DNA from 2 places in the Ureibacillus sp. GCM10028918 genome. Region 2 is predicted to be linked to the other one. Evidence: predicted binding sites of a transcription regulator. Region 2 holds the regulator's gene; the other holds the start of a gene.

Region 1 (3,423 bases), on a different contig from region 2:
ACAATTAAAAATAAAATGCCAATGCCTTATATAATAAATACCGCATCTAAGTGGATGCCCGATTCTGAAGGCGTGATGGGTTGGGACTTGAAAAATGATGGTCTTCATGTAATTTTCTCAAGGGACATCCCTTCCATTATCAGCAAATGGTTGGGACCATTTATAACTGACTTTTTAGAAGAGCAAAATCTTTCGAAGGAACAAATCGATTATTTAGTGGCCCACCCTGGAGGCAAGAAAGTTTTAGCCGCCTATGAGGAAACATTGGATATGAATGAACAGCATACCACTATCTCAAGAGAGGTATTGCAACATCATGGCAATATGTCATCTCCAACTGTCCATTATGTGCTTGAGCAATTTATGCTAAGAGAATCAAAATCCGGTTCTTTTGGTCTATTACTAGCCCTCGGTCCTGGTTTTAGCGGAGAGGCAATATTACTTGAGTGGAGGGATTAACGATGTTCTTTATATTGTTTGTATCTATTGTTATTTTGCAGCGAATCATTGAGGTGATTATTGCAAGAAGAAATGAAAAAAGAATGCTAGCTGCCGGAGCCTATGAAGTTGGTGCTTCACACTACCCTTTTATGATTGCACTTCATGTTAGTTTTTTTATTAGCTTAATTACTGAAGTATTGCTGCTCGAACGGACGTTGTCACCTTTGTTTTTATGGCTATTTATCTTCTTCCTGCTAGTGCAGGGTTTAAGGGTATGGTGCCTTGCGTCCTTAGGTGCATTTTGGAATACAAAAATTATTATTTTACCTGGAGCCAATGTTGTAAAAAAAGGGCCCTATCATTTGATTCGACATCCAAACTATCTTGTAGTTTGTATTGAAATATTACTGCTCCCGCTATTGTTTCAAGCCTTTTTCACGGCAATATGCTTTACATTACTAAACTTTGCGATGTTAGCTGTCCGAATTCCTGCTGAAGAAAGAGCATTAATGGAAGCTACAAATTATAGTAAACAGTTTAGAAAGAAAGAAACTACGGTACTTCCAAACGACCAGCAGCATTAACATTCATTTTGCTTTAGTTTAAAAATCACCCCAAAAACGTGTAGACAAGTTGAATATCGACTTTGTCTACACGTTGATTTATTTTTTAATAACAATTCTTAAATTATTATTAGAAATTACTAGAATTAAGTCGTATAATTCATGTTGTAAAGCACTAAGCTTTATAAATTTGAACCATTTAAAATTAGATGGTTTCTTCCCCATCTATTAAAAATTTATTCTTTTATTAAAAATTTTCTACCATATTACTAACATTTAGATTTTTAACAAAGAACTATAGGATTACGAGAATATTTAGTTTATTATTGATAATGTATTGATTTCACTATCATGAAAGATTTGGCTAAATTTCAATTTGATTTATAAGACTGTATGTGAAATTTTCTTCAAACTTTTTCAAAGTAAAATGCACTAGAGGCAAAATGTAAAGGAGAATTGGATATGTCAGAAGAATTGACTCAAGCACAGCAAAGCTTACTTACGGGAAGAACAGATTTACTTGACCAATTATTAAAACCTGAAGTTCAAGAATCACTAACTACTTTAGTAGAACAATTACCAAAGCTAGCTGAAGTTGTAACACTATTAACAAAAACTTATGATCTAGCTCAATTAGTTGCAACGGATGAAGTATTAAAAAGCGATACTGTGAGTGCTCTTAAAGAGATGTCAGAACCGGTTATTGGTTCAGTTAAAGGTTTAGCTGCCACTGCAATTGAGGCAAAAGACCGCGCTGAAGCTACTAACGAATCAATTGGCTTATTCGGCCTATTAAAGTTATTAAAAGATCCTGAAGCACAAAAGCTCTTCCGCTTCGCAAATGCATTTTTAGAAATCCAAGCAGAACGTAAAACTCAAGAATAGTTTTCTTATATTTAACTAGTATGGACGGAGGATTTATCATGGCAAAAGAAATCGTCATCTTAGGTGCAGGTTATGGTGGTTTATTAACTGCTCTAACATTGCGTAAATATGTAAGTAAAGAAGAAGCGAATGTAACAGTGGTGAATAAATATCCGACTCACCAACTGATTACTGAATTACACCGACTTGCAGGTGGTACTACTACAGAACGTGCAATTTCTTTCCCTTTAACAAAACTATTTAAAGATAAAGATATAAACATAGTTGTAAATGAAGTGAAGTCATTCTCGGTAGATAATAAAGAAGTTCATATGGTTGATGGATCTGTAATGGAATATGACAATCTTGTAGTAGCTCTTGGTAGTCAAACTGGTTTCTTCGGCATTCCAGGCCTTGAAGAAAATAGTATGGTCTTGAAATCCGTTGAAGATGCGAATCGTATCAATCATCACATCGAAAGTAAAATTGCTGCTTATGCAAAGTCAAAAAATCCTGCAGATGCAACGATCGTTATTGGTGGAGGCGGTTTAACTGGTGTTGAACTAGTTGGCGAAATCGTGGACAACTTCCCTAAAATTGCTAATAAATACGGCATTGACTTCAAAGAATTAAGCATCAAACTTGTTGAAGCTGGTCCTAAAATCTTACCTGTTCTTCCTGACGACCTAATTGCACGCGCTACAGATAGCTTAACGAAACGTGGAGTCGAATTCTTAACTGGGCTTCCTGTTACAGGTGTAGAAGGAAACAAAATTTCTTTAAAAGACGGCTCTACAATCGAATCAAACACATTCATCTGGACTGGTGGAGTAGCTGCACTTCCTTTAGTTCAAGAATCAGGACTTGAATGTGACCGCGGCAAAGCGGTTATTGACGAATATTTACGTTCTAAGTCTCACCCAGAAGTATTTGTCGTTGGAGATGCTTCTGTTGCACTTCCTGCTGATGGTGGTCGCCCATTATTTGCACCTACTGCTCAAGTAGCATGGCAAATGGGGGAAACTGCAGGGTTTAACCTCTACGCAACACTTGAAGGTCAAAAACTTGAAGTATTTAGCCCTGTCAACTCTGGTACACTTGCTAGTCTTGGACGCAAAGACGGTGTAGCTACTGTTGGAAGCAACAACATCCCTTTAAAAGGTCTTCCAGCGTCATTAATGAAAGAAGCAAGTCATATTCGTTATTTAACACATATCAAAGCCTTATTCGGCTTAGCTTATTAATACTTAAAAAAGAAGATTTTGGCTCAAGTCCAAAATCTTCTTTTTATTTATTTCATAATGGTTTTCCTGCTTCAATCAATACTTTATTTCCTAGTAAGACAAAACCGAGCATAAATAGTAAAATTCCCGTTCCGATTAATAGCCATTCAATGGCAACAATATCTGCAAGCGGTCCAAAAATGATCATTCCTAATGGCATAACGGAAGTAGAAATCATTGTTAAGACTCCAAACACTCTACCTAAGTAATCTGGTTCAACTTTTTCTTGCAGTAATACAGTAGCTGGTGTATTGAACATTGGCATGACGATT
Region 2 (3,423 bases):
ACTATAGTTTCCAACATACTTTGTCACGTGGGTTCTTGATACCTCATAAACAATCGAAACAACCTGGTCTAAGAAGTAACGGTCATGGGAGACGATTAAAATTGCTCCTTCATACCCTTTTAGATAGCTTTCCAACCAGCTCAATGTTTCGATATCAAGATGGTTGGTAGGCTCGTCCAGTATTAATAAATCGGGCTTACTTAGTAGAAGCTTTGCTAATGCTAATCGGGTTCTTTGGCCACCGGAAAGGGAGAGAATCGGTTTTTCGTAATCCTCCGGGAAAAATTGCATGCCGTGAAGCACCGAACGTGTATCTGCTTCATATTGGTACCCTCCAGCATCCTTAAAGTCATGCTGTAATTGATCGTACTCCGCCATTACGCGTGAATAGTTTTCAGCATTCTCGTAAACTGCAGGATCAGCCATACGTTGTTCAAGAGTACGTAATTTTTTTTCTTGATTACGCAATGAGTCGAATATTGTCATCATTTCGTCCCAGATCGATAAGTTTGACTCGAGCCCTGCGTGTTGCTCTAAGTAGCCAATTTTCACGTCTTTTGGAATGATAATTTCTCCAGAGTCATAAGACATTTGACCAGCGATAATTTTGAGTAATGTCGATTTTCCTGCACCGTTACGCCCTACTAACGCAACTCGATCTCTATGTTGAACTTCTAATTTTACACCACTAAGTATTTCATCTGTTACAAAAGATTTATATAATTGATTTACTTGTAAAACAATCATTACTACACCTCAGTTCTATCTTTAGTGTAATAGATGAAGATTCCTTGCGCAATGCGGATGCTTTACTTATTTCTGCATGTTTAGTAAGATGAAAACGATTTTGAATTATATTAATTTCACAAGCGTTTCATTGAACCTGCACAAAGGAATATTGAGTTCCGAGAGATAAGGATATAAATTTAGTATGTAGATAATAATCACTTATACAGATCAGGTAAAACAGTCAGTTTGAGAAATAGATTGGGGGATAATGTGTGAAGCAAGACATGAAAATTCCTCAAGCAACTACAAAAAGACTTCCACTCTATTATCGTTTTTTGCAAAACTTTGCCAATGAAGGAAAGAGGAGAATTTCATCACAAGAATTGAGTGAAGCCATGAAAATTGATTCGGCAACAATTCGAAGGGACTTTTCTTATTTTGGTGCGCTTGGTAAAAAGGGATATGGGTATGACGTACTTTATTTGCTTGAGTTTTTTAGACAAACGCTTGATCAAGATGAAGGAGCAAATGTTGCGTTAATTGGTGTGGGGAACTTGGGAAACGCATTTTTAAAATACAACTTCCACAAAAATCACAATACAAGAATCGTAGTGGCATTTGACTCAAAAGCACCACACGATGGTATGGAGGTTAATGGGATACCTGTATATCATCCAGATCGGTTAGAGGAAATGTATCATGAATTCAACGCGGAATTAGCTATATTAACGGTATCTAGTCGTTCTGCACAAATCATGGCAGATCGCTTAGTTGAAATTGATGCAAAGGGAATATTGAACTTTACGCCAGTAAGGTTAAATGTTCCTGATTCCATGAAGATGATGAATATTGATTTATCCGTTGAACTAGAAGCGTTAATCTATTTAATACGCAATAGTGATTGACACAAAGTATTTAAAATTTATCCATTAGCAAATTCCGACAAGATGAGATAAAATGTACATATAATAGAGGAGGTGGCTACAATGGTTGTGCATTTAAATGCAATTTCACCATTTGCCGTAGTTATTATTTGTGTAGTAGCCCTATTAGTTTTTGGACCAAAGAAACTGCCTGAACTAGGTAGAGCGATGGGAACAACATTACGTGAGTTCAAAAAGGGAACTAGTGGGTTATTGGATGATGAAGAGGACAAGAAAAAGAGCGCCAATGTCATCGAGCAAAAAGATCTAGAAAAAGAAAACAAGTAAGTTAAGGATGTCTATTTCAATGAATCCAAAAGAACTCACTGTTATTGAACATATAGAAGAATTAAGAAAACGTCTATTCATTTGTGCCATTTTCTTTATTCTGTCCTTAATTGTGAGCTTTTATTTTGCAAAGCCGATTATTAAATATATTCAGTTAAGCGAACAAGCAGAGCAATTTACTTTAAACGCTTTCAATGTAGGTGACCCACTTACTGTGTATTTGGAAGTTACATTCATTGTCGCGCTGATTATTACTTCGCCGATCATTCTGTACCAGCTTTGGGCCTTTATCACACCTGGGCTGCATGAAACCGAGCGAAAAGCTACGCTAAAATACATTCCGTATGCCTTTTTATTATTCGTTGCTGGACTAGCGTTTGGCTATTATATTTTATTGCCAAACGTTATGAACTTCATGATGCAGCTATCTGATGATCTTGATATTCAACAAACAATAGGGATTAATGAATATTTCGGATTTCTATTTAAATTAGTGGTCCCATTCGGCATCATCTTCGAATTACCGGTTGTAATGCTGTTCCTAGCGAGATTGGGAATTATAAATCCTCAGCTTATGGTGAAATTCCGTAAGTATGCTTATTTTGTGCTATTCGTAATAGCGGTATTAGTAGCACCGCCAGATATAATCTCATATATTTTGATTTCAATCCCATTGTTTGTATTATATGAAATCAGTATTATAATCGCTCGGATCGGCTATAAAAAATATCTAGTGGCAGAAGAAATGCGCTTGAAAGAAGAAGAGGAAATCGCTAAAAAAATCCAGGTAGAAGACTTATTGGCTGAGCAACGCCGTCAAATCGAAGAAATGACAAATAAACAATAATAATAAAGCCTATTTTCGAAAGAGAACTCTTTTGAAAATAGGCTTTTTCTTATCTTAACTATTGAAATAAGTGAGCGTTCATCTGAACAATTGTCACAAAACCATTTAACAGCATATGGGCAATGATTGAAGTAAGTAAACGACGTGTTTTATAGTATAAAAATGCAAAAATAAACCCACTAATCGTATATAAAATGATGTGTGTAAAGTCTAGATGAATCAGAGCAAAAATGATAGAACTGATTAGACCGGCAACCCAGAAATTTTGTGTTTGGACAATAGAACCAAAGACGACGCGGCGGAAAACAAATTCTTCTAGTATAGGCCCTAAAACTACTGTAGCTAAAATCATAATAGGGGCAATTTCAGTAATTTGAATAATGGATTCAGTATTCGCCGAACCGTTTTGAATACCGAGTCCGTACTCAATCATAGCTCCTATCGTTTGACCAAGAAATACTAAGAAAAACCCAATAACGCCCCAACCGATTGATACAGGAATAGAAGCTTTTTCTCCTTTAAATATATTCCAGAAGTTCTTATTTTGAGAGATTAAGAATATACAAACTAAGAATGCAATTGCAAAAGAGATTGTAGACCACCATCCTGCCAAAGCAACCTCTTGATTTCCATCTT

What was found. Region 2 encodes Rex, which represses fermentation and respiration genes when NADH is low (regulators of the CRP and FNR family bind a similar motif). Its sites were predicted from a motif close to TTGTGAAATATTTCACAA; they were not measured.
Region 1: the regulator Rex is predicted to act here: its motif matches at 1,398-1,415, upstream of ACFQU5_RS08480 (DUF1641 domain-containing protein).

Annotation. Positions count from the first base shown of each region.
Region 1 is NZ_JBHTFK010000006.1:90,973-94,395, forward strand. Features, by position in the region: gene ACFQU5_RS08470 (type III polyketide synthase) at 1-459, shown strand, start outside; gene ACFQU5_RS08475 (isoprenylcysteine carboxyl methyltransferase family protein) at 462-1,025, shown strand; gene ACFQU5_RS08480 (DUF1641 domain-containing protein) at 1,467-1,889, shown strand; gene ACFQU5_RS08485 (NAD(P)/FAD-dependent oxidoreductase) at 1,928-3,112, shown strand; gene ACFQU5_RS08490 (MFS transporter) at 3,165-3,423, opposite strand, start outside.
Region 2 is NZ_JBHTFK010000035.1:44,094-47,516, reverse strand. Features, by position in the region: gene ACFQU5_RS16955 (ABC-F family ATP-binding cassette domain-containing protein) at 1-747, opposite strand, end outside; gene ACFQU5_RS16950 (redox-sensing transcriptional repressor Rex) at 1,002-1,634, shown strand; gene ACFQU5_RS16945 (twin-arginine translocase TatA/TatE family subunit) at 1,716-1,940, shown strand; gene tatC (twin-arginine translocase subunit TatC) at 1,960-2,787, shown strand; gene ACFQU5_RS16935 (CPBP family intramembrane glutamic endopeptidase) at 2,846-3,423, opposite strand, start outside.